DNA from 4 places in the Bowmanella denitrificans genome. Region 1 is predicted to be linked to each of the others. Evidence: predicted binding sites of a transcription regulator. Region 1 holds the regulator's gene; each other region holds the start of a gene.

Region 1 (7,962 bases):
CTCGTCCGGCATTTCAATACCGTGGTCTACTGAGTTTCTGACCAAGTGCACCAAGGGATCGGCCAGGGCCTCCACCAGGTTTTTATCCAGATCGGTTTCTTCACCCACCAGATTCAGGTTAATTTCTTTCTTTAGGCTGCGGGCTAAATCGCGAACAACCCTGGGGAAGCGACCAAACACTTTCTTAATGGGCTGCATACGGGTTTTCATCACCGCACCTTGCAGATCCCCGGTCACCACATCCAAATTGGCAATAGCCTTGGACATATCTTCATTATTGATATTGACGCCAAGACTAAGCAGACGGTTACGTACCAACACCAGCTCACCAACCATGTTCATAATCTGGTCAAGGCGTTTGGTATCCACCCTCACTGTTGTCTCAGCAGGTGGTGCAGCCGGCGCTTTCTTGTCGTCCTTCTTCAGAGCTACAGCAGACGACTTGTCTTCGTCATCATCACTGGCTTTAGGCGCAGGTTTGGCAGCAGGCTTCGCGGCTTCTGTTTTAGCTGGCGTTGCCGCTGCAGGTTTAGCAGCAGGCTTTGGTGCTTCAGACTTAGCCGGTGGTGCTGCCGGCACTGCACCAGGCCCCTTACCCGAGCCATGCAATTGGTCGAGTAAGGCTTCGAATTCATCATCGGTAATATCGTCACCGCTCTTTGCATCGGAAGCAGGAGCGGCTTTGGCAGGTGCAGGGGCATCGCTGGCAGCTTTAAATTTGCCTTCACCGTGAAGCTGATCGAGCAAGGCCTCAAATTCATCGTCGGTAATGTCTTCATCACCGTCACTCAAATCAACCTGTGGTGCAGTATTGCTGGCAGGTGATGCCGCTTTGGCGTTAGAAGGTGCGCCGCCTGGCCCATGCAGTTCATCCAGCAAAGCCTCAAATTCATCTTCGCTGATATCGTCGATACTGCCACTATCAGTACTGTCACTCACCGAAACAGGTTCAGGCTCGGGCTCGGGTTCAGGCTCGGGCGCTGGCGCCACATATTCGTCTTCGGACTCAGGTTTACTTAAACGATGCAAAGCCTCCAATACTTCTGGAGAGGCAGGCTCCAACGGTTCACGGGCTTTAACACTGGCGAACATCTCATTGATGCTATCCAGTGCTTGCAAGATAACGTCCATCAGCTCGGCAGTTACCTGGCGCTTGCCGGTACGCAACACGTCAAACACGTTTTCAGCGCCGTGGCAGGCATCCACCAGTTCGGTCAGGGAAAGGAAACCCGCCCCACCTTTAACGGTGTGGAAGCCGCGAAATATGGCATTGAGCAAATCCGCATCTTCGGGATTGTTTTCCAGATCAACCAGTTGCTCCTGCAATTGCTCCAGAATTTCTCCCGCTTCAACCAGGAAGTCCTGCAGGATATCCTCATCAACGTCAAAGGCCATGCATCAATTCCCCTTAAAACCCTAAGCTTGAAAGTAGATCATCTACGTCATCCTGACCAGTTACCACGTCATCACGGGTAGCCGCATCAATAATTGGGCCCTCTGCCATTTCCTTGCTGGCCTCTTTCTTGGCTTGTTTGGCAATCTCATCTACTTCGGGCTCACCAAACACCTTAAGCATATGTACCAGGTTGTCTTCGACTTCTTTGACTAACTCGATGACTTTACGGATAACCTGACCGGTCAGATCCTGATAACCCTGAGCCATCAGCACTTCGGTCAATAGTTCGTTCAGTTTCGCCGAATCAACACTGGCCTCGTCAAGAAGCTTATCCATATCATGGCAAAGCGTTTTAAATTCACCCAATTGCAACTGACGTGTCATCAGCCTTTTCCAGTCTGGCAGAATTTCATTAATTCTGGCATTCAGACGTTCAGCGATAGGCATACTGGTCTCAACCGCATCCATCGTGCGGTTAGCTGCATCTTCCGTGGTTTCAATTACATAGTTGAGTCGACTTTGTGCATCAGGAATATCTTCCTGAGCCAAATCCGCGATGCGGGCATCCAATTGGAAATTGTTAAGTGAATCATGTAACTGACGTGTAAGTTTGCCCACTTCGGCAAACAATTCCATGGAGTCTTCCATGGTCACAGATTCCAGCAGTTGCATGGCACCCTGGTTGTCTCCCTGCTCAAGCAATGTCACCAGTTGGCGAGCATCCTCAAGCGACATGGGAGCTTGATGAGTATCAGTCATTAAGGCGTTCCTTATGCTTTAGGATCCGCCAGGGACTACCCAAGGCGCTCAAATATCTTTTCGAGTTTCTCTTTCAGCGTAGCTGCAGTGAAAGGTTTCACCACATATCCATTTACACCGGCCTGGGCTGCTGCAACAATTTGCTCTTTCTTCGCTTCCGCTGTCACCATCAGAACAGGGGTGTGTTTCAAGCTATCATCAGCGCGAATGGCTCTGAGCAGATCAATCCCCTGCATCCCTGGCATGTTCCAGTCAGTGATAACAAAGTCGAAATCGCCTTGTTGCAACATTGGCAACGCGGTATTCCCGTCATCAGCTTCCTGAACATTGGTAAAGCCCAGGTCTTTGAGAAGGTTCTTGATGATACGTCTCATTGTCGAGAAATCGTCGACAACAAGAATTTTCATGTTTTTATCCAAAACTGCCTCCAGTGAGGAATCAACCAACTGTTATTCTTATTAAATTCTATTCCATTTGCCAGCTTTGCATGCGAGTTCTGAGTCTCAACATGGCCTGACTATGGATCTGACTAACCCGAGACTCACTGACTTCAAGCACTTCGCCTATTTCGCGCAGGTTCAGTTCCTCGTCATAATACAGTGACAGCACAATGGCTTCCCGTTCAGGCAAAGTAGTAATAGCATGGGCCAGCGCTTTTTGAAACGATCCCTGCAACAAATCATCAAAGGGTGCGTCAGTGCCCCGGTTCTGTTCGGTGCTAATTACATCTTCGGTAATGCCCAGATCTTCAATACCCACCAGTCTGCCGGCATTCACTTCGTTCAACATCTGGTGATATTCATCCAGACTGACTTGCAATTTCCCGGCAACATCGGCATCACGCGCATCGCCGCCAGTTTCACGTTCAACTGCTTGTATAGCCTCGGCGATGGCGCGGCTGTTCTTATGCACCGAACGGGGTGTCCAGTCGCCTTTACGAATTTCGTCCAGCATAGCACCGCGGATGCGAATACCGGCAAAGGTTTCGAAACTGGCTCCCTTGGAACCGTCAAAATTTTTGGCGGCTTCCAACAAACCAATCATGCCAGCCTGAATAAGATCGTCAACCAACACGCTGGCAGGCAGACGCGCCATCAGGTGGTGGGCTATACGCTTGACCAGTGAGGCATGTTGCTCCACCAGCTTCGTTTTATCGTCGAATTGCTGATAGGCGGCTGCTTTATTGTTCACACTTTATCTCTTTGGACCGCAGAATTCTGATTGACTAACTGTTCCAGGAAAAACTCCAGATGCCCCCCGGGCTGCGATGGTATTGGCCATCTTAGCGCCTGTTTAGCCAGATTATTGATGGCCACTGCCGCTGGCGAACTGGGATAGGCTTCGATAATGGATTTTTGCCTGCGTACCGCTTTACGAATGTTCTCGTCAAACGGAATTGTGGCAACCAATTCCAGGGCAACATCCAGAAAACGATTGGTTACTTTTGACAGTTTAGCAAAGAGTTCTTGTCCTTCGCGTAAGTTGCGCACCATATTGGCCACAATCTTAAAGCGAAATACACCATGGTCACGATTCAAAATCTTGATCAGCGCATAAGCATCCGTCAAAGAAGTCGGCTCATCACACACCACCACCATAATATCCTGGGCTGCGCGCGAGAAGCTCAACACCATATCGGAAATACCGGCGGCGGTATCCACAATCAGCACGTCGATTTGGCTGCGCAATTCACTGAAAGCGCGAATCAATCCGGCATGTTCTGTGGGGGTCAGCTCTGTCATGGACTGCGTGCCAGAGGTGGCCGGTGCAATTTTGACCCCATAGGGGCCTTCCACCAGCACTTCTTCCAACAGACATTCACCCGACAGTACGTGAGATAAATTCTTTTCGACCCGCAGGCCCAACATTACGTCAACGTTGGCCAACCCCAGGTCGGCGTCAAGCACCATGACCCTTTTGCCTTGCTTGGCCATAGCGATGGCTGTATTCAGAGTGATGTTGGTTTTACCCACTCCCCCTTTGCCACCGGTAACGGCAATCACTTTGATTAGATTGGGCTGGTTCATTCGTCTTAAGCTACTCGCTTGATCCTCAATCATATTGATACTGCTGAGTTTACAACCTGCTGCGTTCTTGTAGGCATTAAAGCATACTGCTTAAATAGTCTCGCTGCACAAGAAATTATGTACTTGGCATCGGCCGCCTTAATGTCCTCGGGCACCTTCTGCCCATCCGTCAAATATCCGACGGGCAATCTGTGCTCCAGGGCCAGGCTGATGGCTTCGCCGAGACTGTAACACTCATCAAGTTTAGTGAAAATACAGCCCTGCAAAGAAATCTGCTTATACGTCATAAGCTGATGCTCCATCACTCTATGCTGCGCATTCGCGGCCAACACCAGATAATGTTTGATATTAGCATAAGATGATTCAGCCAAGGTATCTAACTGTTTGATTAATCTGGTGTCTCTTTGACCAAAACCGGCAGTATCAATCAAAACCAGGCCTTTATTGCGAAACTGATGGAGCAGATCGGACAATTCTTCGGCACTGGCCGCTTTCTTTACCGGGCAGCCAATAATCTTGCCGTAAGTCGCCAGTTGTTCGTATGCGGCAATGCGATAGCTGTCAATGGTAATAAGCGCTACCTGATTGGCACCATAACGCTGCGCATACTGCGCCGCCAACTTGGCAATCGTGGTGGTTTTACCGGTGCCGGTCGGCCCCATCAGTGCCACGACACCGCCTTTGGCGAGAATATCGTTTTGTGTCGTGTGCAGACGATTGGCCAGTAGTTTAAGCAGAAAGACCCAGGCGTCACGCTCCTCGCAGTTGGCCGGTGCATAGGATACCACCTGCTCGGCCAGCGCTGGGGTAATGCCCATGCGCACCAATTTATCAATGAGATAGCTATGCAGGGGCCTGGCTTGCTGACGATCTTGCTTGATCAGGCCTGCCACCTGAAACTCCAGTACATTTCGCAGTGACTTCAACTCCTGGCGAATATCCTGCAACTCGGTGTCGTCCTGTCTGTTGGGCTCTGTCTGCACAGGGGTATGCTGCTTGTTCGCACTTGTGCTTTCTGCACGGGCAGGTTGCGAGGCCGATGGAGACTGTTTGGTTTGCTTTTCCAACAGTGCTTTAAGACTGTCCGGGCCGGAATCTCCAATAATTTCGCTGAGACTGGGCGTCTTTCCTGCTGCGCCAGCCGGTGTCATTCTTGGCTTTGCCATAACATCCGGCTGATTGGCTTGGGGTGTTTGCTTACGTACAGGCTCTCTGTCATAGGCAGCAACAATTTCTATACCATCCGCCACTTTTTTATTCGACATGATCACTGCGTCGCCGCCCAACTCTTCTTTAACCTGAGCCAGCGCTTCGCGCATGTCTTTTCCATAGAAACGTCTGATTTTCACTTTTACCCCCTATGTCAGCTTATTGGCCCACGGCGCTGACAATCTTAATCTGCTTGTCATCAGGTACTTCCTGATAGGACAGTACGTGCAATCCGGCGATGGCATGTTTAAGGAAACGTGATAACACAGGTCTCAACATGCCTGACGTCAACAATACTGCTGGCTCGCCCGCCAGTTCCTGCTGCTGGGCCGCTTCGGCCAGAGATTGCTGCAGTCGTTCGGCAAGACCGGGCTCGATACCCGCGCCGTCACCACCACCGGCTTGTAGCGACTGGTGCAATATCTGTTCCAGTTCTGGGGCCAAAGTGATCACAGGGATTTCTTTGCTGCTGCCGTTAATTTCCTGGGCGATCAGACGTTTCAGGGCAATACGCACGGCCGATACTAATACGTCGGGATCTTGACTCTTGGGACCATATTCGCAGAGGGTTTGTACAATGCTTCTCAAATCTCGGATTGGCACCCCTTCATATAACAAGGTCTGCAGCACCTTCACTACCGTGCCCATGGGCAGAATATCCGGCACCAATCCCTCCACCAGCTTGGGATTTTGTTTGGCCAGCATGTCAAGCAACTGCTGAACCTCTTCGTAGCCCAGCAATTGATAGGCATTATTGGTCAGCAACTGGCTTAAGTGCGTTGCCACTACTGTCGCAGCATCCACCACCGTATAGCCCAGTGTTTGCGCGTGTTCTCGCTGGGCAGCCTTAATCCATACTGCATCCAGGCCAAAGGCCGGATCTTTGGTGGGCTTGCCGTCGAGTTTGCCAAACACCTGACCGGGATTAATGGCCAGTTCCTGATCATGGCTGATATCAGCCTCACCAATAGTGACGCCCAGCATAGCGATGGTGTAGGTATTGGGATTTAAGTCCAGGTTGTCACGTATATGCACGGGCGGGATCAAAAAACCCAACTCCTGGGAAAGCTTTTTACGCACCCCTTTTATGCGGGTCAGCAATTCACCCCCCTGACTTTTGTCCACCAGGGGAATTAGCCGGTACCCTACTTCCAGACCAATAGTGTCAACATGCTGCACATCATCCCAGCCCAGCTCTTTGACTTCTGCGGGTGCGCGGGTCTGTTCAGGTACCAGCTCGCCAGCCGCCTGCTGCTGTTCGGCTTGTTGTTCCCGCCACCAGTCAAAATAGGCATAGCCGCCAACCAACAGTGCAAAGCCTAAAAACGCCAGATGTGGCATCCCTGGCACAATCCCCATCACAAACAAAATACCGGTGGTGATATAAAGCGCGCGGCGATTACCCAATTGGTTCTTCAACTCGCTACCCATATCCTGGGTATCGTTTTCACGGGTAACTATAATGGCCGTGGCAACAGATAACAGCAGTGACGGGATCTGCGCCACCAGGCCGTCACCTATGGTCAGAATAGTATAAATCTCAATGGCATCACCAAAACTGAGATCATGCTGAATCATGCCGATAAACAAACCGCCGACGATATTGATCAACATAATAAACAGACCGGCGACCGCGTCACCTTTTACGAACTTTGACGCACCATCCATTGAGCCGTAAAAGTCCGCTTCTGTGGTAATTTCCTGACGGCGACGACGGGCTTCATCGGAATCGATATAGCCCGCATTTAAATCCGCATCAATGGCCATTTGCTTACCCGGCATAGCGTCCAGGGTAAAGCGTGCACTTACCTCAGAAATACGTCCGGCACCCGCGGTAACCACTTTAAAGTTGATAATTAACAAGATGGCGAAGACAACAATACCCACGGCAAAGTTACCGCCAATCACCACTTCACCGAAGGCCTGAATCACCTTACCCGCGGCATCGCCGCCTTCATGCCCCTCCAGCAATACCACACGGGTGGAAGCGACGTTCAATGCCAGACGTAATACTGTGGCAATCAGCAACACCAGCGGAAAGGCGCCAAAATCAATGGGGCGTTTGGTAAATACCGCAACCAGGATGACCACCAGCGACAAAGCAATGTTGAAACTAAACAGTACATCCAGCAGAAATGCCGGCATGGGTAATATCACCATGCCCATAATGGCCAGCAGGATTATTGGTGCCCCCAACCCGGAGGTGAACTGCTTTACAGAGTTTTTGTCGAATCGGTTCAGGTAGGAGCTTAGTTCCATAATCTAACAACGGGAATTTGACGGCTGCACTGGTACTGCAATTAGTGCGCCAATTGGCTGAATTAAGTGGGCTGTTGGCTGTTGGCTGTTGGCTGTTGGCTGTTGGCTGTTGGCTGTTGGCTGTTGGCTGTTGGCTGTTGGCTGTTGGCTGTTGGCTGTTGGCTGTTGGCTGTTGGCTGTTGGCTGTTGGCTGTTGGCTGTTCAGTCTGACTCGCCCTCGCGCTCTGTCAACGGATTTCTGCTAACTGACTACTGATTACTGACCACTTGGAACTGACGACTTTAATTCTGTCGGACTCAAGTCCGACCCAC
Region 2 (7,962 bases), on a different contig from region 1:
CTTACCGCAGCCTTAAAAGAACAAGAAGCGGTAATGCGCAATATTAATGACGCCGTGACTAACGCCAGAACCAAAGCTATTCAGGCGGGCAGTGGTGCCATGACACCGGAAAGCCGGGCCGCTATTGGCGTTGAGATTGCGCAAATCCGCGATCAGGTATTCGACCTGATGAACTCCAAAAATGCCGCGGGTGAATATATTTTTGCTGGCTATCAGTCCAAATCCCCGGCTTTTGTGTATGATCCCAGTGCCACCGGCAATAAGTATTATTTTCAGGGCGATGAAGGCACTACCAATTATCAGTTATCACCGTCGGTGAAAATTATGGGCAATGACTCCGGCAAGTCGGTGTTTGAAGATGTGTTTGCCCGTTTTAAGTCCAGCATTGTAGGCTCTACCGCAACGGATGCATCATTAAAAATAAGTGAACAAAACGATCTGGACCGTTTTCACCAGCAAAACTATGATGCCGTCACCCCGGCCAATAATAATTTTCAGATACAAATCAATGGTGCGGGTAATCAGGTTACGGTAACCAATACCGGTACCTTGGCCAATTTGGGCACCTTTAACTTTACCTCTGGTGAGCCTTTTACCTTTAATGGTATGCAGTTCACCATCGATGGCGCTCCTGGGGACACAGTGGATTTTTCGCTGAATCCACCGGAGAAGAAAAACCTGGCGCAGACCCTGGATGATTTTTTTGTTGCTCTGGACAACCCAGATATTGCCCAGCAGGATTTTTTGACCGCCCTAGATGATGCCATTATCGGTATGGACAATGGCCTGAAGGCACTTGGCGCGGCGACTTCAGGTATTGGCGGGCGCTTAAATGTGGCAGGCGCCGTGTTTGAATCTAATCTGGATCTGGAAATCGCATCCAAGGAAGCCCGCTCCGTGGTACAGGATGTGGATTATGCTCAGGCGGTATCTGACCTTAGCCGCCAGGAAACCGCCTTACAGGCGGCGCAAGCCACCTTTTCCAGGGTCACCAGCTTATCGCTGTTTGATTATGTACGTTAATTATTCCTAAGTAAGCTTAAGTTCCAGCTCCGACAGGTAGATGCGACTTTGTTGGCCTTGATGGCTGGCATAATAGCTTATGTAGAGTCTATCGCCCTTTCTGACCAATCCGGGGTAACTGGTATCGCCGCCGGAGGGCAATATACACAGCAGTTTCTTTTTCCAGCTAACCAAGTCCAGACCAATAAGCGCTGTTTTAGGCCCGGATGCCCGCCAGATCCTGCCTGCCAGCAACGCTTGGTTGCCTTCCAGCAACAGCATAGCCGGCCCGCCCAGATAAAAGCCCAGATCCTGCCATTGCCAGCGACGATAGGGGGGCTTGGCGATACCTAGCTGTGCTGTGCAGGTATCGGCGTCCCGCCTGAGCAGTATATAGGCAGTTCCATCCGCAGCGAACTGCAAATCTGATTCATTGGGGTAACCCTTGCCGTGTTTGCGTAAGCCGAACAGCTCCGGCTCAATACAATCAAAACTGCCGCGCGGGTAGCCGCTATACAGCCTGGTGCTTTGGGCACTGCGATTGTATGCCACCCCATAAGCCTTATCGTTATGCCAACTGATACGCCACAGCCACCAGTTCCTGTCTGCAAAACCTTTTGCGGCAGTCCAGCTATAGCCGTCCTGAGACAACCAGGTGGTGGGCTGTCCGAAGCGGGTTTTATTGTCAGCGCCGCAGTACCTGGCATAGGCAAGTAGCATCAGTTTGTTGTCGGGGGTCAGGGACAGCTTAGGATCGCGCAGATCGGCTCCAGCGATGCGCAGTAGCTGGTGCCTGAGCACCTTGCCCTGCCAGTCCAGATAAAGCACCCGGATTTTGCCATCGCCACTGATATGGTTTGTTGCTTCGCGAAAGCAGCACACTAGCATGTTGTTGAATTCACAAAGATCGCTGAAGGCATTGTGGGGGGCGTGGGACCATAAGTTGGTCTGATGGATTATGTGCATTTTCTATACATGCTGAAATTGTCTGGGAACCTATTGAAACGCAAGTCTTTTATCAATGCAAAGGCGGCAAAGTTTTTCCGCTTTGTTTGCCGGGCGGCAAAAATTTTCTAAAGGAGTTTTCAAGGGCGTCGATAACCTTAAACGAGAGAGCCAGTAACACTAACTTTTTAACCAAAGTTATTGTTCTTAAAGTGTTTTTAACCTTCGGCGAGAGCCGGATGCCAGCTGACTGCTGGACTGAGAGTGTAGGAGAGGTCTATGTCCTTGTACGTTAACACCAACGTTTCGTCTATCAATGCGCAACGTCAATTGTTCAACTCCGGAACAGCATTGAATGTCTCATTCGAGCGTCTGTCTTCTGGTTTCCGTATTAACCGAGCCGCCGATGATGCCGCTGGTTTGCAGATCACCGACCGTATGACTTCACAAGTCATGGGCCTGCAGCAAGCTGTGCGTAACGCCAACGATGCCATTTCACTAACCCAGACCGCTGAAGGCGCGCTGCAGGAAATCACATCATCACTGCAACGTATCCGTCAGTTGGCTGTACAGTCTCAAAACGGTATCAATACGTCTGCTGACCGCACCGCGTTGCAAAAAGAAGTGTCTGCCCTGAAAGCTGAAATGAGCCGTATCGGCACCACTTCACAGTTTGCCGGGGTTGATTTGCTGACAGGTTCATACTCTGCAGCCTTCCTGGTAGGTGCAAACGGTGGTCAAACCATTTCTGTTAACCTGTCAAGAAGCGGTGGTTTCGGTACCTCAGGTCTGAGTCTGTCTGATTTGTCTGTTGCTACAGCCGCTGACGCTTCTGCAGCCTTGGCATCTATAGATGCGGCCATTTCAACCATCGGGGCTACCAGAGCGGATTTGGGTGCGTTGCAAAACCGCTTCCAGTCAACCATTCGTAACCTGAGCAATATCATCGAAAACGTATCCGGCGCCCGTTCGAGGATCCGTGATACCGACTTTGCTACTGAAACGGCTGAACTGACTCGCAATCAGATCATTCAGCAGGCCAGTACCACAGTACTGAGCCAGGCTAACCAGAGACCGCAGGCCGCCCTGCAGTTACTGGGATAAGTTAAACCTACATGACGCCAGGAGGTAGAGTGAGAGGTGTCATGCAGGTGAGAGGTTCGCTCATTCTCTCCTAACGTAAGAGCGATTGGTCGGAGGAATTCCTCCGACCATTTTTCCCTCAATACAGGCCAATGAGTACCGAGCAAATCTTTGATTTAGCTTGGCTTTTTGCGTTGCTAAAAAAAGTGCTAAAGCTTTTTCCTGATCTGAACGATACATAGGGCAAGACACTTGGTGAAAATAAGAATAACAGCCAGGAGTCAGGACGAAACCGTCAAAAAACATAATAAAGGTTTCGCCAACGCCAAGATTACTAATAAAAACAATAAGTCTGGCGCTTAGTATCGATCAAGTTAGGAGAAAATCATGAGCTTATACGTCAGCACCAATGTGTCGTCGCTTAATGCGACCAGACAATTGTTTACATCCAATGCTAATCTCAGCACTGCCTTTGAGCGTTTATCATCTGGCTTCCGTATCAACGGCGCCAAAGATGACGCTGCCGGCCTGCAGATTTCTGACCGTATGACGGCGCAGATTCAGGGCCTTAATATGGCCGTGCGTAACGCCAACGACGGCATTTCCCTGGCACAAACCGCAGAAGGGGCGATGCAGGAGATCACCAATGCTCTGCAGCGAATTCGCGTGCTTGCGGTGCAATCACAAAACGGTATTAACAGCTCGGCTGACCGTCTGGCCCTGCAAAAAGAAGTCTCAGCTCTGAAATTGGAGATCAGCCGTATCGCTTCCACGTCTCAGTTTGGTGGGGTGAATATTCTGGATGGCGCCTATTCTGCGGTGTTCCTGGTGGGAGCCAATGCGGGTCAGTCTATCAGCGTGAATATTTCCCGTCCGGGTGGCTTTGGTGCCTCAGGCCTGTTTAACGGTATTAATGTATCGGTCGCCACGGCTGCGCAGGCATCAGCTACTATGGGCCTGGTGGATACAGCAATATCTATTATCGGTGGGGCCAGGGCCGACCTGGGTGCGATTCAAAACCGCTTTCAGTCCACCATACGTAACCTGAGCAACATCTCAGAAAACGTTGCGGCGGCAAGATCACGCATCAAGGATACAGACTTTGCCGTTGAGACGGCAGAATTGACCCGCTGGCAGATTATCCAGCAAGCCAGTGTGACTGTGCTTGGCCAGGCCAATCAGCGCCCGCAGTCAGCATTGTCACTGTTACAAGGATAATAAAGATGAACAAGGTAACGTCATTGCGGGGGCAAGCGGCGTCATCCTGAAGACAGAATGGTGAATATGTAGGTTTGGTCTCTATTCACCATCCCTGACTCTCATAAATGTTAATTTCAACATTTAACTAAATGAGAAATAAGGGAAAAGAAAGGTCGGTATGCAAAGTTTGTGGGGGCAAGCCGCATCCGACCTGAAGACAGAAAATCTTTACCAAAACTTGATCGATAGCAGGATGCACTTTTAGCAAGGGACGGCTCTTTTATTTAAAAAGGCCGACTGACAGGCGTGACGCCAGGAGGTAGTGAGAGGTTTGAGGTTTGGCCATCAAACCTGTCGTGTCGGCCAGAGCATTCGCTCACTTTCTTGCATTTGCAGGCTCAAGTACCGGCAAAGCCAGTCAGAAAACTGACTGACGGATAGAGAAAAGCACATAGCGTGCCAACTATTAATTGCCAAAAAAGGCGTCAATACAACAAAAGCAATAAGACGCTAACTTGTTAGGAGAGAAATCATGAGCCTATACGTTAGTACTAATGTCTCGTCACTGAATGCGACCAGACAACTTTTTACCTCAAATTCCAATTTGAGTACTGCCTTTGAGCGATTGTCTTCCGGCTTTCGTATCAATGGTGCAAAAGACGACGCAGCCGGTCTGCAAATCTCTGACCGTATGACCGCCCAGATCCAGGGCCTGAATATGGCGGTGCGAAATGCCAATGACGGGATTTCCCTGGCGCAGACTGCGGAAGGGGCGATGCAGGAAATTACCGGCGCTTTGCAGCGTATCCGCGTACTGGCGGTGCAATCGCAAAACGGTATCAACAGTTCGGCTGACCGACTGGCGCTTCAAAAGGAGGTGTCTGCTCTTAAGCAGGAAATCAGTCGGATAGCGTCAACGTCCCAGTTTGGTGGGGTGAATATCCTGGATGGTACGTATTCTGCGGTATTCCTGGTGGGCGCTAACGCTGGCCAGTCAATCAGTGTGAATATTTCCCGCCAGGGCGGATTTGGGGCGTCGGGATTGTTTAACGGCGTGAACTTGTCGGTGGCTACCGCCGAAGGTGCATCAAGATCCATGGCGATGATAGACACAGCAATCTCTATCATTGGTGGGGCCAGAGCGGACCTAGGTGCGATTCAAAACCGCTTTCAGTCCACCATACGCAACCTGAGTAATATTTCGGAAAACGTGTCAGCGGCAAGATCGCGCATCAAGGATACAGATTTTGCCGTCGAAACGGCAGAATTGACCCGCTGGCAGATTATTCAGCAGGCTAGTGTGACGGTGTTGGGACAGGCGAATCAGCGGCCTCAGTCGGCTTTGTCACTGCTGGGTGGTTAGTTTTAACAGTTTGGACTTGTAGTGGTGGTGTGCATTATTGCCCAGTGTAGAAAAAGGAAATTCACCACAGAGACACAGAGAGCACAGAGGTTTTCCTTGTTGGGGGATTTGGTCAGAAACGAAACGTGCCAAGGTCTACCAATTTTAAGGTGAACTGTTTGTAATTCGAGAGGGTAGGAAATGAGAGGCCGCCCCTGGTGAGAAAGGGGAATACCTTGTCTCACCAATCTGGACACCAGCAGCATCAAAGCAATGCTGGTTCCCAGCCTCAGGATTGAGGCTGGGACAAGGAAAAAAACGCCGACTGACGGACTGAGAGTGTAGTAGTGGTTGAGAGGCCAGTTTGCATTCTCTAACCCGCAGTCGGACCGAAACCTTATTTGCTCGTTCTCCTAACTTGAGCAAGTTGGCCGGGTCATCTGACCCGGCTTTTTTAATCTGCCGATGTCAAATTCACCATTTCCAACAATGTACTCATTTTATAAGCACAGTGCGTGCCAATAATTTTCTCCAAGATCTACTATCTGATTCTTAGTTGCAGAGTTTAGACCCAGTGCTAGGCAAGTACGCATAGATTCATTGCTGCACGTTTTATCTCAAGACTGTCAAATCGTCAAATCGTCAAAGTGGCAAACGGTTGGAACTCCCTAAATACAGCTTCCGCAGTGTGGAAAAGTCAATACAAAACAGTTGCTTAAATTTATTTTAAAAAAATATCAAATTTTTCCTAAAGACTCTCAATGGTGTGCCGATACCTAAAGTCGAGGGGTATTTTAAGTTTTGAATTTTGGCTTGGTGTCAATCTTCAAGTGTGAGGCAACTCAGCAATGAGTTGATTTGAGGCAAGTCAGTAAAGGTATGAGGGTACCTTTGTTGGCTTTCAGGAGGTAACTTCCATGACTTTGTATGTAAATACTAACGTATCGTCCATCAATGCTCAGCGCCAGTTGTTCAACTCAGGCAATGCTTTGTCAACGTCGTTTGAAAGACTGTCATCAGGTTTTCGTATTAACCGTGCCGCTGATGATGCTGCTGGTCTGCAAATTTCTGACCGTATGACGTCGCAAATCCAGGGCTTGAACCAGGCAGTGCGTAACGCTAACGATGCCATTTCTTTGACGCAAACCGCTGAAGGTGCATTGCAGGAGATTACATCTTCGCTGCAACGTATCCGCCAACTGGCCGTGCAATCACAAAATGGTATTAACTCGTCTTCTGACCGTACGGCGTTGCAGAAAGAAGTGTCTGCGCTTAAACAGGAAATCAGCCGGATTGGCCAGAATACCCAGTTTGCTGGTGTCGACCTGTTAAAAGGCAATTACTCTGCTGCCTTCTTAGTGGGCGCTAACGGCGGTCAAACTATCTCGGTAAACCTGTCTACCACCGCTCCCGACGGTGGTTACGGTGCATCTGGTCTTAGTTTGGGTAGTCTTACTGTTGCGACCGCGAATGACGCTTCAGCTGCACTGACAACTATCGACAATGCCATCTCCACGATTGGTGCGGCCCGTGCCGATTTGGGTGCATTGCAAAACCGTTTTCAGTCCACTATCCGTAACCTTAGTAATATCGTCGAGAATATCTCCGGTGCCCGTTCGCGGATCCGCGATACCGACTTTGCTACCGAAACGGCTGAACTGACACGCAACCAGATAGTGCAGCAGGCGTCATTGTCTGTACTGAGCCAGGCCAACCAGCGCCCTCAGTCAGCCTTGTCTTTGTTGGGTTAACCTGAAATGGCCGTTATACTTTGAAGTATATCGGCCACTTTCTTTACTCTATTAGAGTGGAGGTGAAAAATGGACGTTAATTTTTCACAGTTGCCCCCGGGACTATCAGGTGCAGCGCTTGATGCTGTGGCTGAGCGTACCAATGTACCTGTTGTTTCTGAGAAGGAAGCACCTAAATCAGAATTGGCAGGTAAATTGCCTGAAGAAGTTAAAGTCGAGGAAACGGCCGCCGATAAAGAGAGTATCGAAACGGCTGTGCAGGATGTGCGTGACTTTGTGCAGGCACAGAATCGCAACCTGAATTTTGCCTTCGACGAGGGCAGCAACCGTTCTGTTATCAAAGTAACAGATGCACAATCCGGTGATGTGATAAGACAAATCCCATCGGAAGAAGTGTTAAAGCTGGCTGAGCGCATAAAGGAACTTCAGTCTGAAGTTGGCGCAGCAGTAGGAGTACTGTTTAATAAGTCAGTATAACTTTATGAGGTAGAGCATGGCTATTCAGTCTTTAGGAGTTGGTTCAGGCTTGGCCCTGGATGACTTGGTAAAGCAGTTGTTGGAAGCTGAGCGCAAGCCCAAGTTCGATCGTCTGGATAAGCGGGAAGAATCACTGGATGCTGTTATCTCAGGTATCGGCTC
Region 3 (7,962 bases), on a different contig from region 1:
ACCTTGCTTTCCTGCGGCCAGTAGAGGTCGCGGATATCCTGGTTATTGCTTACTGAATCTGCCATAAGTTAATCCTCAGAGGCTTACTGACCCTGACCAAGCTGCAATACACGGCGGAAGATCCGCTTGGTGGTATCAGCAACTTGCACATTGGTTTCATAGGCCTTGGACGCTGACATCATGTCGGCCATTTCTTCGACAATATTGACATTGGGTTTGTAGATATAGCCGTCTTTGTCGGCCATCGGATGGCCAGGGCTGTATTCCACCTGCAGCGGCCGGTCGCTTTCCACCACACCCAGCACTTTTACGCCACTGCCGGCTGTTTGATCGTCAATGGCGCGCTGCATTTCTGCGGCAAATACCGGCTTACGGGCGCGATAGGTTTGATCAATACTGCTGCTGACGCTGTTGGCGTTGGCAATATTACTGGCAGTGGTATTTAGCCGGACCGACTCAGCACTCATGCCGGTGCTGGCGATATTCATAATGTTAAACAGGCTCATCAGGCTTGCCCTCCACTTAAGGCCTTCTTAAAGCCTTTGAATTTGCCATTGAGAAATTCGATACCGGCCTGATAACGCATACCGGTATCTAAAAAGGCATTTCGCTCCGCTTGCACATCCACGGTATTGCCATCGCCGGTATCCGGCTGAGTAGGTACCCGGTACATCAGCTCACCAGGATTACGTACCTCGACAGCAAAGTGTTTTTCGTGGGTACGGGATAAACTGGAGGTGAGCTCGGTCTGAGCCGCCTGCATGGCGGTTTTAAAGTCAATATCGCGGGCTTTGTAGCCAGGGGTATTGGCATTGGCCAGGTTACCTGACATCACTTCCATCTTCTCGGTACGTACCTGAAGGGCGCGATGATGCAAGCCGACTAATTTATCTAAGCTGATTGCCACCTTGTTCTCCTTACCACGGAGTTTGTCTTGGCAAAAACTTAGCAATAGATATGCCAGTTTAATGATGTCATCAAACCGGCACTTTGGAGAAGTTAAGGTAAGTTATTGTTTTTTGGCGTAATACAAACCAGGATTGCAGCGTACCATGGTAAAGGCTTCTGACAAGCCAGACATGGATTCCGAAGCACCGAGGAACAAAATTCCATCCTTTTGCAGGCCGGCGGCAATTTGTTGCAGTATTTGCGATTTAATCTGGGCAGAGAAATAGATCAGCACATTGCGACAAAAGACCAGATCAAATTTCCCCAACGAGGCATATGACTCCAGTAAATTAATCGGCCTGAACGATACCATACTGGTGACCTGGGATTTTAGCCGCATGGTGCCATTGGCGGTAGGTTCAAAAAATTGCCGTTTACGCTCTTCGGACAATCCCCGTGACAGCGACAGATTGTCGTATTCAGCCTGCTTACAACGGTTAAGCATATCCGAAGAGATGTCTGTCCCAATTATCTGCACGCCCCCTGGAAAAGCACCAGGATTACGCTGTAAAAATTCCAGTATGCACATCGAGATGGAATAAGGCTCCTGACCAGATGAACAGGCAGCAGACCAGATGCGCAATGGGCCAGTTTTTCCTTTAAACTTAAGCAACAGCTCATTCTTCAATAATTCAAAGGGGTAGGTATCCCGAAACCACAAGGTTTCATTGGTGGTCATGGCATCAATAACCGCTTCTCGCAAGGTGCGATCCCGGCCATTCACCACATTGTTGATCAATTGGGGTAAGTCAGGTAAATCAAAACGGCGTAGCAAAGGGGATAGTCTGCTGCGCACTAAATACTGTTTATTGTCACCCAGCACTATACCGCACTGACGCTCCAGATAATCCCGGAACAAGGCATAATCCTGGTTTCCTATTTCTTTATCAGGCACAAATTATTCTCAAACTATTCAAGACCTAACCATTTTTTAACCGAGTTGGCCAGTTCATCCGGGTGGAACTTAGCGATAAAGTCGTCCGCTCCAACCTTCTTCACCATTGCCTGATTAAATACACCACTTAGAGAAGTGTGCAAAACCACATGGAGATTTTTCAGCTCGGGGGAATTTTTAATCTCCGCAGTCAGAGTGTAGCCATCCATTTCCGGCATCTCAATGTCAGATACCAGTACGCCGACTTTGTCGGTGACATCGCCGGTTTCTTCCGCCAGCTCACGTAACCTTACCAGGGCCTCCATACCGTTTTTGGCCGCTTCGATTTTTAACCCCAGGCTGGTCAGCGCCTTCGTTACCTGATTGCGTGCCACCGATGAGTCATCTGCAATAAAGATAATTTTATCCTGAATGCCGGATACATCCAGGCCTTCGGTGACAGACGCACTGACATCGGTATTAAGCGGCGAAATCTCATTGAGGATCTTTTCCACATCGAGGATTTCCACCAACTCCTTGTCCACTTCGGTAACGGCCGTCAAATAACTGGCGCGCCCTGCCCCTTTTGGCGGTGGCATGATGGAATCCCAGTTAATATTAATGATGCGTTCCACCGAGTTGACCAAAAAGCCCTGCACTGAGCGATTGTATTCGGCAATGATGATAAAGCACTTTGCAATATCTTCGATGGGTTTGCCACCGGTGGCCAAACTCAGGTCGATGACCGAAATAGTCTGCCCGCGGATATGCGCGATACCCCGTACAAACTTGTTCAGCCTCGGCATAGCTGTGAGCGGTGGGCACTGCAGTACCTCCCGGACTTTGAAGACGTTGATGCCAAAACGCTGGCGTCCCCGCAACTTAAACAGTAATAACTCCAGCCTGTTCTGACCTACGAGTTGCGTGCGCTGGTTAACCGAATCAAGGATCCCCGCCATAAAACCACCTCAGTGATATTGCAATTCAGGCACAATACTTGCCCTAACTACTGTAATCCGACAATAACCCGGCAGTCATACCAAGCTATGTTACTAGAATTTGCCATTAAGCATAGCCAAAGTGGCTTGAAGTAGACATGAATAATTTAGCTAGTGTCATGAGAATATTGATATTTTTTCTTTTACTGGGGCAAAACGCCGAACTATTCGCCGATCCGGTGGATAATTCATCCCCCCATCAGGCTGTGCGTGATGCCGCCAGGCAGTATGTGTTTGAGCGTGTTACCGCCTTATCCTCTGAAGATACCCGCCTGAATGTGATGGCAGCGGAAGTTGACGAAAGATTACAGGTGCCACAATGCGACACGCCCTTTACGGCGCAGGCCAGCGAAAATAGCCTGACCCAGTCTAACGTTACCGTTAAAGTGAGTTGCCCGGCCAACAACTGGTTTTTGTATGTGATGGTCAAGGTGCGGCAGGTTCAGCCCGTGGTGGTTAGCAAAGTACCGATTTCTCCTGGTACTCTGCTGGATGATACGCAGTTGGAAGTGGTGGAAATGGAACTGGGGCAATTGCGCAGCACCACCTACTCGGCCATTGAAGAGCTAACAGGGGCCAGAAGCAAAAGGCGACTTCGCCCGGGGCAGCCGATTGAGCCCGGACTGCTTTGCTATGTGTGCAAGGGCGACAGTATCGTGATTCGTGCAGCTGCCGCCGGACTTTTTATTAAAACCAGCGGCGTGGCCCAGCAAGATGGTAATATCGGTGACACCATCTTGGTAAAAAATGCCAGTTCCGACAAACTGATTGGCGCTCGTGTGGTCAGCGCAATGGAAGTGGCGGTAGGAATTTAAGCGGCTAACGCCCCTGTTGTGCTTATTATTTCAACAAAGCGGCCGATACTATGGTCAGCCACCGCAATAAAGCGGTTTGCAAGCGTTTGCAAAAGGTGTGAGTGGCTAAATAATTTGCTAAAGTAAAGTCTGCATCTGCCGATAACATGAGCAGAGGTTTATCAGGTAGTGGATGTGAGTATGTCTATTAACAACATCAACGGTAATGTAAATAAGCCGCAGGTGGACAGCCAGAAGCTGAATCAGCAGCAACAGGCGCAAAACCAGGCGGCCGCCCAGGCAACACAGGCCAAGGCACAGACAACTGCCCCCAGGCAGGATTCAGTGTCGCTGACCCAGTCTGCCCAGCAGTTGGCGCAGGTTCAAAAGAAAGGCAATGATGCTCCGGTTAATCAGGATAAGGTCGATCGTCTGAAGCGCGCTATCCAGTCCGGTGAATACAAAGTAAACCCGGAAGTGCTGGCACAGAAAATCGCCAAACTGGAAGGTGAACTGTTTGGAGTGAAATCTTAAGTGTCGATGCAGCAGAGCCTGGAACTGTTAAACAAGCAGAAAGATGCCCTGTTGCAGTTACAACTGTTGCTCGACAATGAACTTCACCAAATCAGCAGCCGTGACGCCGAAGCCTTGATCAGTCTGGTGAAGGAAAAAGAAACGCTGCTGGAGCAAATTCAGTTACAGGATGAGCAGCTCGGTAAGCTGTTACCTGATCCACTATTACCACAACAGCAAGAATTGAAATCCGAGATTCTGAATCTGGTCAAAGATTGTCAGTACCGCACCCAGATTAATGCCACCGCGGTAGAACAGGGTCAACTGCGTTTGGAACACCTCCGTAGTTTGATTATTGAATCCCGCGCCAAAGAAAGCCTGACCTATGATAAGGCGGGTAGAAAACATTCCGGCAACCGTGGCGGCGGAGTCAGCGCTTAAGCTCCTCAGCTATTTCCCTAGTACAAAAACTTATGACCACAGAGCCACAGAGAACACTGAGTTTTCAACAAACTCAGTTTGTTACTTGAATATCTGCCCCTAAATACTGCGGCGTGCGATTGCACAGAAGCCAGCATCTGTAGTGAATGATTGGCTATCTCAGTGTTCTCTGTAGCTCTGTGGTTATAATTTACGTCTAGTAGTAGCGGACCTTTTTAACCCGCTTGGGCTTAGCTACCGCCAGGTAGATGTCATGTACTTTACGCATATCCAGCTCCAGTTCTGTGGCATAAGTGTTGTCGTCTACCGCATAACTTTTAACCACTTTGGCTCCACGGATCACGCCATCCACCGACGACTTCAACTGGGCATTGCTCAACACCAGATTAGACAAACTCTCCTGGCCGGATAAGCGCTGACCGTATACCTGCTCAGCCAGTTCCCGGTAAGCATCCAGCTTAGAAGCTTTAATGGCCTGCAGCATTTTTAAGGTATCGGAACTGCCCTGTTGCTCTGCAATGGGGGCATACCCCACAGCCTGCAGTACAGGATAAGTGGCGGGTTCGATATATTCCCATTCCACCTGCTTATCATACAGGCTCGAACAACCACCCAGTAAAATCATCAACAGGCCATATCCCAGGATGCGCATTGTCCACCTCGAAGTGTGTACAGAGCTATAAGCCCCGTCATTAATTATCTGAACACTCTTAAGTTAAGCAAAATACGTACCGATTAACGTCAAAGTTTTGTCCGACTAAAACGGTATATATTGTGCATAGTCGGTGACAAACGTTTTCCACCCTGAAGGTACCTACGTGAAACAATGTCTGTTGCTGCTGTTTTTGCTGATCAGCCCAGTGAGTCAGGCCATTTGGTTTGAAGCCAGCGGCCAGGCCGTGGTTGTACAGGGCGACAAACAACAAGCCAGACAACTGGCTACTCAGGAAGCCATCAAACAGGCCCTGATGTTTGCCGGTGCCAGAGTCAGCTCGGTACAAAAACTGGCCAATGGCCTGTTGCAGGATGATCGCTTTGAAATTCGCGCCAGTGGTGAGGTTGACCGGGTTGAGTTGATCAATGAAATCTACCAGGACGATATTGTGACCGTGTCCATTCGTGCCGATATTTTCCCGCAGGACAGTCAGTGCAGCGCCGCAGATTACCGTAAACGTCTTGTCACCAGTTGGTTTCCCATTGCGGATAAACGTCAGGCCACACTGGGCGAGATGTTTGATTTAGGCAAAGTCTTGCCGGGTAAATTGCGTAAAGCCATGGCGCTGTCCAGCCGCCATCTGCAGCTAAGCACCATTGAGGACTTTTACATCAAGCCCGACCTGCATCCAGGTAGCCAGGCCATGGGACTGAGCAGGAAAAACTACGGGCAACTGGTGTTATTGGCACAAATTACCGACCTCAGTCACCAACAGGACGAACCCGGAACACTGACCTTCTGGCGCTCGGCCAGCATCGAACGTCAGTTTGCCTTAAATGCCATGCTGATTGACGGCATGACCGGCGAATTATTGTTAAATGAGACGTTTCATACCAGTGCGCCCTGGCCCTATGACCTGCATCAAAGCGTGCAACCGGCCAGTCACCAATTCTGGCAATCCAGCTATGGTCTGGCGATTAACGATCTGCTGAATAACCTTGCCCAGCGCATCGACGAAGAAGTGGCCTGCCTGCCGGCCAATGGCCGGGTATTGCAGGTTAACAATGAACAGCTCACGATTGACCTTGGTCAGCAGCAAGGGGTTAACCGCGGCGACAAGCTCAGGCTGTTTAAGCTGAATCAGTTTATGGACCAACTGGGTAACAGCCATTACCAGTATTTCCTGCACCCGGTAGAGGTTGTTGTCACTCAGGTTCAACAGCAATATGCCGTGGTGGAATCTGCCAGCGGCGCACCGCTGGCCAATATTCAGCCAAATGACTTTGTATCTAAACGTTAGGGGTTTAAATCCCCTAAACCTTAGGTAATAATGCCCAGCCTGCTCAGTCACTTAACTGAGCAACGGCAAGGTCCCCATAGTTTAATGGATAAAACGAGCCCCTCCTAAGGGCTAGATCTAGGTTCGATTCCTGGTGGGGACGCCATTCTAGAATCTTCTGCGTATAGTCCATATCAAGTCCTGATTTTTACTTCATAACCAAGAACGGCCCCTGTGTCACCCCACTTTGACTGAAGCGGCGTTTGAGCCAATACCTGGCCGGGTTTTCGATATAGCGGTAACTCAGGGTTGAGAACAAACACAGCAGTACAAACATCAGTGCCAGCAATCCCCAGCTTTGCCACAGGGTTAAATCGTAGCCCATCGGCAGGGCTAACGGATCAGGCTGATAGAGGGCGCGGCGCACGCCAATAAAGGCAAAGATCATCGGCATATGCAGTAGATACATGGAATAGGAAATATCCCCCAGCCATTGCCAAACGGGCCGTTCCAGGCCTTTACCATTGCCCTTCGGCGAATTAGCGAGGCAAAGTATTAACCCGGTGAACAGCACTACCGCCAGCGGGTCAATCAACCACTGTCCATGCCACCCCGCTACCAGCACCAAGATGATTAACCAAGGCAAAAAACGCCGGGTAGCCCATTTAGCTGCCATGCCCAACATATAAACACGATGGCAAAGCATGCCCAGGATAAATCCGCACAGGCAACGCAAAATAGCAGAGCCGGTCAGCACATCTATGGTCCCGGTGGGATAAGGATATTCAACCGGGATCCCCAGCAGATCCCAGCGCCTGGCCCAGTAAGCCGGCTGAAAATAAAACATTATGGCCAGATACCCGGCAGCACAAAATAACAGCAGCAGCCAGGGCGTGGCTTTGTTGCCCTTAGCCAATAACAGAGCCAGCCAGGGAAACAAAAAATACACCATCCATTCCACACTGATTGACCAGGAGGGGGAATTCCAGGTCGCTTCGTTGTGCGTCCCTGCTGCCTGCAACAACAATAAATGGGCGGGCAAGGCGCTGATATCGTAAGTCAGCTCAAACATCCGGTTAAAACTGTCGGTCAGGTACATCAGTGCCCAAAGCCCGATGACCAGTACCAAGCTAAACAGATGCAGCGGGTAAATACGGGCAAAGCGTGCCAGGATAAAACGGCGGAACGTTTGTTTACACCAACCCTGACTAAACTGATGGCCATACACATGGCACATAATAAAACCGCTGAGGACAAAAAACAGATCCACCATCAGGTATAACTTGCCTGAAGCGGGGGTCAGTCCACCAGGCAGCAAGCGGGCAATAAAAATATCGAAATGAAACGCCACCACTAACAAGGCGGCAATACCACGCAGTGCCGTCAGGGCTGGCAAGCTTTCGGCCGCCTGACCAGAAAGGCCAAAACGCGTCGGTGAATCCTTCACAAAAGGCTCCTTA
Region 4 (7,962 bases), on a different contig from region 1:
CGTCAATCAGCCAGGAGCAATTGCGTGGCAGTGAGTTACTGATATTGCCACTCAAGGCCTATCAGATACTGCCAGCACTGAAATCCCTTAAGCCGTCCCTCAGTTCACAGCCACTGATATTGTTGCATAACGGTCTTGGCACTGAACATGAGTGCCGTGCACTCTTGCCTGCCCACCCCGTTGCATTGGCCATAACCCGGCTGGCCGCGCTAAAACAAGGCATCAGGGTACAGGAAACCGGCCGCGGGCAGACCGATCTGAGTTGGGTACAAAAGCCTGACAGTGATACCATGATGCAAGTGCAACAGCTAATCACCAACCTGTTGCCACCCAGCGAATGGCACCGGGACCTTCGTCCTTTGCAGTGGGCTAAGCTGGCTATTAACGCAGTGATTAATCCCCTTACCGCCCTGCACAATATCCGTAATGGTGAATTGGCATCAGCGGAGTTTCAGGTGCAGATCCAGGCCCTCAATCAGGAAACCGCCAAGCTTATGCAAAACCTTGGCATTCCGGGATCTGATGATTTGAATAACAAGGTTGCCGAGGTGATTAACGCCACTGCTGCTAACTTCTCATCTATGCATCAGGATTTTACCCATGGGCGGCAAACGGAGGTGGATTATATCAACGGCTTTCTGGTTCGCTCTGCGGCGCAGCGGGGTATGTCTTTACCCCAACATCAGGCACTTTGGCAGGCAATTAAGCATGGCAGGCCAGCAAATTAAATTGCTTTCGGTAGCGGCTGGGGGTTAGCCCCAGGTTTTTCTCAAAGTGCAGTCGTAAAGATAAAGCAGTGGCAAAACCACATTGCTGCGCCACCAACTCAACAGGTAAGTCAGAGCTTTCCAGCCAGTATCTGGCCTGTTCCAGTTGAGCATTTAAAAGCCATTGTTTGGCGCTTAGACCAAAGCTTTGCTTGAACTTGCGATCAAAGGTCCGGCGGCTCATATGGCTCTGCTGCGCCAATCGCTCCACCGTTAATCCTGCCGCCAGATTTTGTATAGCCCATTCAAGGGTTTTGCTCAGTTCACCTCGCCGTTTAGGCACCGGCAGTTCGATAAACTGCTGCTGGTCACCATCCCGATGGCCCGGCACCACCAGACGCCTGGCGGTGCGATTGGCTTGCTCTAAACCAAAATCTTCACGAATCAGCTGAATCGATAAATCCAGACAAGCCGCACTGCCTGCAGAGGTGTGGACATTGCCATCCTGCACATAGAGGCGGTTTATCTGCAACTTCACCGCCGGGAAACGGCGGGCAAAAGCCTCGGCATACTTCCAATGGGTAGTGGCGCATTTTCCATCCAATACTCCAGCGGCTGCCAGCACAAAGGCCCCCGAACAAAAAGATACCAAGCGCTTGCCAGCCTCGCTGGCTTGTTTCAATGCCTGGATGAGTGGTTCTGGAACCTCGGCATCGATATGACGCCAGCCCGGCATCAGGATAGTGTCAAAGTCAGCCAGGGAGCCAATCATTTTATCCACTTCCAGCCAGCCACCGCCACTTAAGCGGATGCGATTGTGATCGGTACCAATCACTTGTGTCTGGTACCAGTCGCCCCTGTCACGGCCATGGGAGGCAAATATTTCCACCGCCGCACCATATTCCAGCATGGATAAGCCGTCATAAACACAGATAGCAACGTGATGTGCTGTGCTATTTTTCATGGCTGAAAATTAACTTTTTTTGTTAAACAGGTCAATGTTCTGCAACTGCTGCCCCTGTTTTAATGCACATATCCTCGCTGTGAGGGTAAAAACAGGAGAATGATATGACACCATCTGAAGTAATGCGTATTCCCGCCGCCGCTCCTCAAGAAGCTCAGCGACACTTTGCCGCCAAACTGGCATTTGAAACCGATTGCGCCGATGTACAGGAAGCCATGAAAAAGGAACAACCTGACTTTGTGTTGCTGGATGTACGTGGCCCCAATGCCTATGCCCGTGAGCATGTGCCAGGGGCGATGAATCTGCCCAGAACACAGATGAGTCCCGCCGTTTTACAGGATCTGTGTGCTGGCAAAGCATTTGTAGTTTACTGTGCAGGGCCGCATTGTAACGGTGCAGACAAGGCTGCCGAGCTGATTGCCCGGTTTGGCTTTCAGGTCAAAATAATGATTGGTGGTGTTGAAGGCTGGCGGGATGAAAAATTCGGCTTCGCCAGCCTATAGCCTATATCAGCCTTGCCCGGCCAGGGAGGCCGGCATCAGGGGCGATACACTTTAACATTCTGATAGCCCTGTTCATGCAACAGTAAAGCCTGCATACGGCTCATCACTCCGCGGGCGCAATACAGATAATACTCCTGGCTTTGATCCAAATCGCCAAACTGACTGGCCAGACGGAAAAACGGCAGGGTTTTCACCTCGTGACCGTCCACCGTCAGAGGATTGTCTTCCTCCTCCTCGGGGCTGCGGATATCCAGCACCACTGCCCCCTGGGGTAAGGCATCGCTGGTTTGCACCTGCGGAACTTCGGCTTCAGTTTCCTGCGCCATACGGCGAATATCCAGCACATTGGATGCTTTGACCGCACGGTCCACCAGATCGGCATCCAGTTTAGCTTCCTGCTCCTCGACTTCACTGAGGATGGCTCTGACCGTGGGCTTTTTGGATATCACACCGCAATATTCCGGCATGCCTTTGGCAAAATCTTCGGTGCCGATTTGTCTGGCCAGACTGATAATGTCTGACTTGTCCCAACAAATCAGCGGCCGTAGCACCAATTTTTCTGTGGCCCGGTCAATGACCGCCAGATTAGATAAGGTCTGGCTGGATACCTGGCCTAATGCCTCGCCTGTCACTAAAGTCGAGATATCCAGATTATCCGCGACAATGCTGGCGGCGCGCATCATCATACGTTTTAGCACCACGCCCATCAGGCCGTTATCCACCCGTTCCAGAATTTGCGCCACCACTGGCTCAAAATCCACGGCAATAAACTTAACCCGGTGCGAAGTACTGTATTGTTTCCATAAGTAGCAGGCCACCTGCTTAACCCCGATTTCATGTTCCCTGCCACCAAGATTAAAGAAGCAGTAATGGGTGCGGGCACCACGACGAATCATCTGGTAACTGGCCACGCCGGAATCAAAGCCACCGGAAATCAGCGATACCACGTCTTCCTGGGTGGGCAATGGCATACCGCCCAGACATTTAAATCTGTCATCGATAATCAGCAGATGCTCTTTATCAATTTCCAGCTCTATCACCACATCGGGCTTGCTAAGATTAACGCCGCCGGTTTCACAATGCTGATTCAGGCCGCCGCCCACATAACGGGCCACGTCCACCGAACTGAATTCGTGTTTGCCGCGGCGCTTAACCCTGACCGCAAAGCTTTTACCAGCGAGCTTGTCGTGCCAAACGGCTTTGACCTGCTGATAAATATCGTCCAGATCTTGGTATTCACTTTGTCGTACCTGCAGACACTGCTCGATACCCGGAATGCGTTTAAGCTGGTCCACCACCAAAGCAGCCTGCTCGGGCGTCTCGGTTCTGGCTTCCATCACTAGCTTGTCCCATTTATTCCACACCGCCACTTTGAATTCATACGGCTTAAAAATATTACGCACATTGGATTCAAGGATCTTGGTAAAACGGCGGCGCACCGAGTCGCTCTTGATGGAGATTTCCGGGTGCAGCTTAAGAATAAATTTCATCGACGGGTACAACCTAGGGCAAAAGTGCGCGGAGTATAGCAGACTCGGCCATAGTTGGCAGTTGGCAGTTGGCAGTTGGCAGTTGGCAGTTGGCAGTTGGCAGTTGGCAGTTGGCAGTTGGCAGTTGGCAGTTGGCAGTTGGCAGTTGGCAGTTGGCAGTTGGCAGTTGGCAGTTGGCAGTTGGCAGTTCAGTCTGACTCGCGCTCATGCTCTGTCAACGGATTTCTGCTAACTGATTACTGATTACTGACCACTCAGTTCTGACGGCTTACATCCCGTCGGACTCAAGTCCGACCAACGGCGCTTGGACTGGGTTTTGCTGTCGGAATCTACTCTGACTCTTTGTGTTTATCCGAACTTTGCTGTCGAAATCAATTTCGACCCACTGTGGGTTGGGCTTAAGCCCAACAACAATAGCTTCAAAATCCGTGGTTACTATCCAGTTGGCAGTTCAGGTCGCCCCCGGCTATGCCAACTGACGACTGACGACTGACGACTGATTTACTGACCACTTAACTCCCTTCCGGTTCAACAATGGAAATGGGCTTGGACTCTTTCGGCGAGCCCTGGTTAATGGCGATTTCCACCCGGCGGTTACGACTTCTTCCCTCAGCGGTATTATTTGGTGCCAGCGGTTTATTATCAGCCATGCCCACCACGGTCATTCGGGATTCATCAAAGCCTTCGGCACCACGCATGGCTTCGGCTACAGCAACGGCGCGTTGCGCCGACAAGTCCCAGTTGGAGCGATAAAGTTCATTGGCAATGTTCTGGTTATCCGAATGCCCTGATACTTCAATGCGACCCGGAATATCCACCAGCAGGCTGCCAATTTTGCGCAGTACCGGAATAAATTGGGGTTGCAGAAACGCAGAACCCGCGGAAAACGCACCATTCTCACGGATGCGAATCGTAATCTGCTGCCCAAGGGATTCCATCTCAATGGCGCCATCAAGAATCTGCTTTTCCATCTGCTGGGCGATTTTCTTTACCAACTCGTTGGTTTGTTCCTGACTGGCGGCCTGTGACGAGCTACTGGCGGTTTCCTGCGCGGTTTGCTGTGATTTTCCACCACGTTGAGTGCCGCGTTGTTTCTGACGGCCACCGGCGGAGTCCTCGTCACCCGCTTGAAATTCCAACATCTGTTGGGTCATTTCAATGGTTTGCTGCTGAATATTCTCAATGGGGGTGGGATCGGGTCGACCTGGTCTGAATTCCATGGCAATTACGCTGGTGCCTTTGGGAATATCCTTGACTTCAATTTTATTCTGCACCCCAAACGCGAACTTCATCGAGCCGGCAATTTGCTTAAACTTCAGCACATCCATTTCTGAGAAGGCCAGCAACAGAACAAAAAAGCACATCAGCAGCGACATCAGGTCGGCAAAGGTTGCCATCCAGGCCGGTAGCCCGGATGGGCATTTGGGGCATTCCTGTTCTTCAGTTGCCATTCGCCCTACTCCTCGGTGTCGCCCGTGGCACGCTTACTGGCAGCCAGATAATTTTTCAGCAGCGCTTCGATCACTCTGGGGTTTTGACCATCGGCAATACCCAGAATTCCATCTAGTACCAAGCTTTGATTCAGCTTTTCCTGGCCAGCACGGTTACCCAACTTCTGTGAAATAGGTAAAGCCACTACGTTGGCAAAGAACGCGCCATATAAAGTGGTCAGCAAAGCCACCGCCATGGCAGGGCCGATGGCCTTTGGGTCATCCATATTCGATAGCATGGCCACCAGACCGATTAATGTACCTATCATGCCCATGGCAGGCGCAATATCCCCCAGGCTTTTAAAGATAGATGCGCCAAATTCATGCCGTTCTGAAGTCAGACTGATGTCTTTAGCCAACGTGGCACGCACGACATCTACATCATGACCATCCACCAGCATGTCTACACCTTTTTGCATAAAAGGGTTGCTGATTTCTGCTTCTTCCAGGGCCAGAAAACCGCCTTTTCTGGCGGCATCAGCCATTTCTACAATCTTTTCGATTAACTCTTCAGGCGCCTCAATTTTAAACATAAAGGCTTTGACAGCGATTTTACCAGCGCCAAAGAACTGCCCCATGGTATACGCACTCATCACCACAAACAGCGAGCCACCAAATACGATCAGGATAGAGGGGACGTTGACAAACATCATAATGTCGCCACCCAGGATCATGGACATAATGATAAAACCAACGGCACCCAACATGCCGATAAGGGTTGCTAAATCCACTCCGTCCTCCCCGAATGCGCGACTATCACCAGATTAGCTATTTTTCTGATAAACATGCCCTAAAGCATATTCCCATAACAAGTTTGCCGTAACTCGCCGAATTCGACAATGTTCAGAAATCATTATATTGATCTAGGGGCCAATCTTAACTTATTGACTTGGCTCACCAATTTATCGACCCACCAGAATCTTTCTAAAGCAACAATTTGCCGGGGGTAAAAGTGATTGACCATAATTGCCCCCTCGGGTAAGGTGCGAAGCCAGTTCCCAGCCCCGCCAGCACCTGTTTTGACGGGCAATCAATAGCCAGCAAACACCTATGACAAGCCGAAAGAAAACTGAAAATTTGTCGTTCGAACAATCCCTTGCCGAACTTGAGAGCATAGTCAAGCAAATGGAAGGCGGCGATTTGCCCCTTGAAGAGGCGTTAGCCCAGTTTGAACGAGGTATAGAACTTACCCGGCACAGCCAGTCAAAACTAAGTCAGGCACAGCAAAAGGTCAGCATCCTGATGGAAAAACAAGGTCAGGCTGAATTAGTTCCCTTTGATGACGCTGGCGAATAAAACATGTCACAGGATTGGCTAGAAGAGTTCGGCCAGTATCAGGCCAGAATCAACCATCTGTTGCAGACTCAGATTCAGGGATTGCCGGATCTAGCTCCCAGGCTCAAAGACGCCATGGGGTATGCATTGCTGATGGGTGGCAAGCGCGTCAGGCCTGCCCTTGTATACGCAACAGGCAGTATGCTTAAGGTCAGACAGGAAGACCTGGATGCGGCCGCGATGGCCCTTGAATGTATCCACAGTTATTCCCTGGTGCATGATGACTTGCCCGCGATGGACAACGATGACCTGCGCCGCGGTAAACCCACTTGTCATATCGCGTTTGATGAGGCGACCGCTATACTGGCTGGCGATGCCCTGCAAACCCTGGCTTTCAGTCTGCTGTGCGATTACCCTCTGAGCGCAGAATGCCAGCAAAGGCGCATCCACCTGGTGAGTGCCGTGGCCAAAGCGTCTGGATATCAGGGCATGTGCGGCGGACAGGCACTGGATATGGCCGCCACTGACAAACCAATCGATATTCAGCAACTGGAAATTTTGCACCGCTGCAAAACCGGGGCTTTGCTCACTGCTTCAGTAGAGCTGGCCTGCATCTTGGCTGACGCGCCTACTGAGCAGCGATTGCAACTGCAGAAATTTGCCGGTGCCATTGGCCTGGCATTTCAGGTGCAAGACGATATTCTCGATGTGACCGGCGATACGCAAACACTGGGAAAACGTCAGGGTTCTGACCAATTCCTAAACAAAAGTACCTATCCGGCGCTGTTGGGTTTGGAAGGAGCCAAAGGGCTTGCACAGCAACTTTATCAGCAAGCACTTCAAGCCTTGCAGCCTTTACCTTACAATACGGATCTTTTGCGGTCGTTCGCCGGATATATCATTGACCGTAACCACTAAAATAATAAGTGCACATGACTCTGGATTTAGCCCATTACCCCATTCTGGCTCTGGCCGATACACCGCAGCAATTACGTGAGCTGCCTCAGGATAAACTGCGCCAGTTGGCCAAGGAGCTGCGCCAATATCTGCTGACCTGTGTCAGTCAGAGCAGCGGCCATTTTGCCTCTGGATTGGGCACGGTAGAATTAACCGTGGCGCTGCACTATGTGTATAACACGCCCTTTGACCGACTGATTTGGGATGTGGGCCACCAGGCCTATCCGCATAAAATTCTGACCGGACGAAGGGAACGCATGCCCAGTATCCGGCAAAAAGGTGGGCTGCACCCCTTCCCCTGGCCTTTGGAAAGTGAATTCGATACCTTTGCCGTCGGCCATTCCTCGACGTCCATCAGCGCCGCTTTAGGCATGGCGGTGGCGGCAGAAAAAGAAGGGTTGGGGCGAAAAACCGTTGCAGTAATTGGCGACGGTGCCATGACTGCGGGCATGGCGTTTGAGGCGATGAACCATGCTGGCGATATTAAAAAAGACTTGTTAGTTGTACTCAACGACAACGAAATGTCGATTTCAGAGAATGTCGGAGCCCTTAACAGTCACCTGGCCAGGCTGCTGA

What was found. Region 1 encodes FliA, which starts transcription of late flagellar genes. Its sites were predicted from a motif close to CTAAAGNTNNNNNNNNNNNNGCCGATA; they were not measured.
Region 2: ABD028_RS17295 (flagellin N-terminal helical domain-containing protein) is a predicted target of FliA. The motif match lies at 2,076-2,102, and genes of this name have one in related genera.
Region 3: flgM (flagellar biosynthesis anti-sigma factor FlgM) is a predicted target of FliA. The motif match lies at 3,753-3,779, and genes of this name have one in related genera.
Region 4: pomA (flagellar motor protein PomA) is a predicted target of FliA. The motif match lies at 6,058-6,084, and genes of this name have one in related genera.

The regions. Positions count from the first base shown of each region.
Region 1 is NZ_BAAAEI010000023.1:381,398-389,359, reverse strand. Features, by position in the region: gene ABD028_RS19320 (chemotaxis protein CheA) at 1-1,395, opposite strand, end outside; gene ABD028_RS19315 (protein phosphatase CheZ) at 1,409-2,155, opposite strand; gene cheY (chemotaxis response regulator CheY) at 2,191-2,574, opposite strand; gene ABD028_RS19305 (RNA polymerase sigma factor FliA) at 2,621-3,346, opposite strand; gene ABD028_RS19300 (MinD/ParA family protein) at 3,343-4,215, opposite strand; gene flhF (flagellar biosynthesis GTPase FlhF) at 4,212-5,531, opposite strand; gene flhA (flagellar biosynthesis protein FlhA) at 5,551-7,650, opposite strand.
Region 2 is NZ_BAAAEI010000021.1:135,395-143,356, reverse strand. Features, by position in the region: gene flgL (flagellar hook-associated protein FlgL) at 1-1,023, shown strand, start outside; gene ABD028_RS17300 (hypothetical protein) at 1,030-1,968, opposite strand; gene ABD028_RS17295 (flagellin N-terminal helical domain-containing protein) at 2,227-3,051, shown strand; gene ABD028_RS17290 (flagellin N-terminal helical domain-containing protein) at 3,418-4,248, shown strand; gene ABD028_RS17285 (flagellin N-terminal helical domain-containing protein) at 4,763-5,593, shown strand; gene ABD028_RS17280 (flagellin N-terminal helical domain-containing protein) at 6,490-7,323, shown strand; gene ABD028_RS17275 (flagellar protein FlaG) at 7,393-7,800, shown strand; gene fliD (flagellar filament capping protein FliD) at 7,817-7,962, shown strand, end outside.
Region 3 is NZ_BAAAEI010000021.1:152,702-160,663, forward strand. Features, by position in the region: gene ABD028_RS17345 (flagellar hook assembly protein FlgD) at 1-65, opposite strand, end outside; gene flgC (flagellar basal body rod protein FlgC) at 84-506, opposite strand; gene flgB (flagellar basal body rod protein FlgB) at 506-907, opposite strand; gene ABD028_RS17360 (CheR family methyltransferase) at 1,010-1,843, opposite strand; gene ABD028_RS17365 (chemotaxis protein CheV) at 1,858-2,781, opposite strand; gene flgA (flagellar basal body P-ring formation chaperone FlgA) at 2,940-3,635, shown strand; gene flgM (flagellar biosynthesis anti-sigma factor FlgM) at 3,816-4,148, shown strand; gene ABD028_RS17380 (flagellar protein FlgN) at 4,155-4,568, shown strand; gene ABD028_RS17385 (LPP20 family lipoprotein) at 4,765-5,220, opposite strand; gene ABD028_RS17390 (flagellar assembly protein T N-terminal domain-containing protein) at 5,387-6,523, shown strand; tRNA gene ABD028_RS17395 (tRNA-Arg) at 6,594-6,668, shown strand; gene ABD028_RS17400 (acyltransferase family protein) at 6,711-7,949, opposite strand.
Region 4 is NZ_BAAAEI010000021.1:26,722-34,683, forward strand. Features, by position in the region: gene ABD028_RS16735 (ketopantoate reductase family protein) at 1-728, shown strand, start outside; gene ABD028_RS16740 (helix-turn-helix domain-containing protein) at 703-1,671, opposite strand; gene ABD028_RS16745 (rhodanese-like domain-containing protein) at 1,776-2,174, shown strand; gene thiI (tRNA uracil 4-sulfurtransferase ThiI) at 2,210-3,664, opposite strand; gene ABD028_RS16755 (hypothetical protein) at 3,747-3,896, shown strand; gene ABD028_RS16760 (flagellar motor protein MotB) at 4,177-5,115, opposite strand; gene pomA (flagellar motor protein PomA) at 5,121-5,885, opposite strand; gene xseB (exodeoxyribonuclease VII small subunit) at 6,205-6,450, shown strand; gene ispA ((2E,6E)-farnesyl diphosphate synthase) at 6,454-7,347, shown strand; gene dxs (1-deoxy-D-xylulose-5-phosphate synthase) at 7,362-7,962, shown strand, end outside.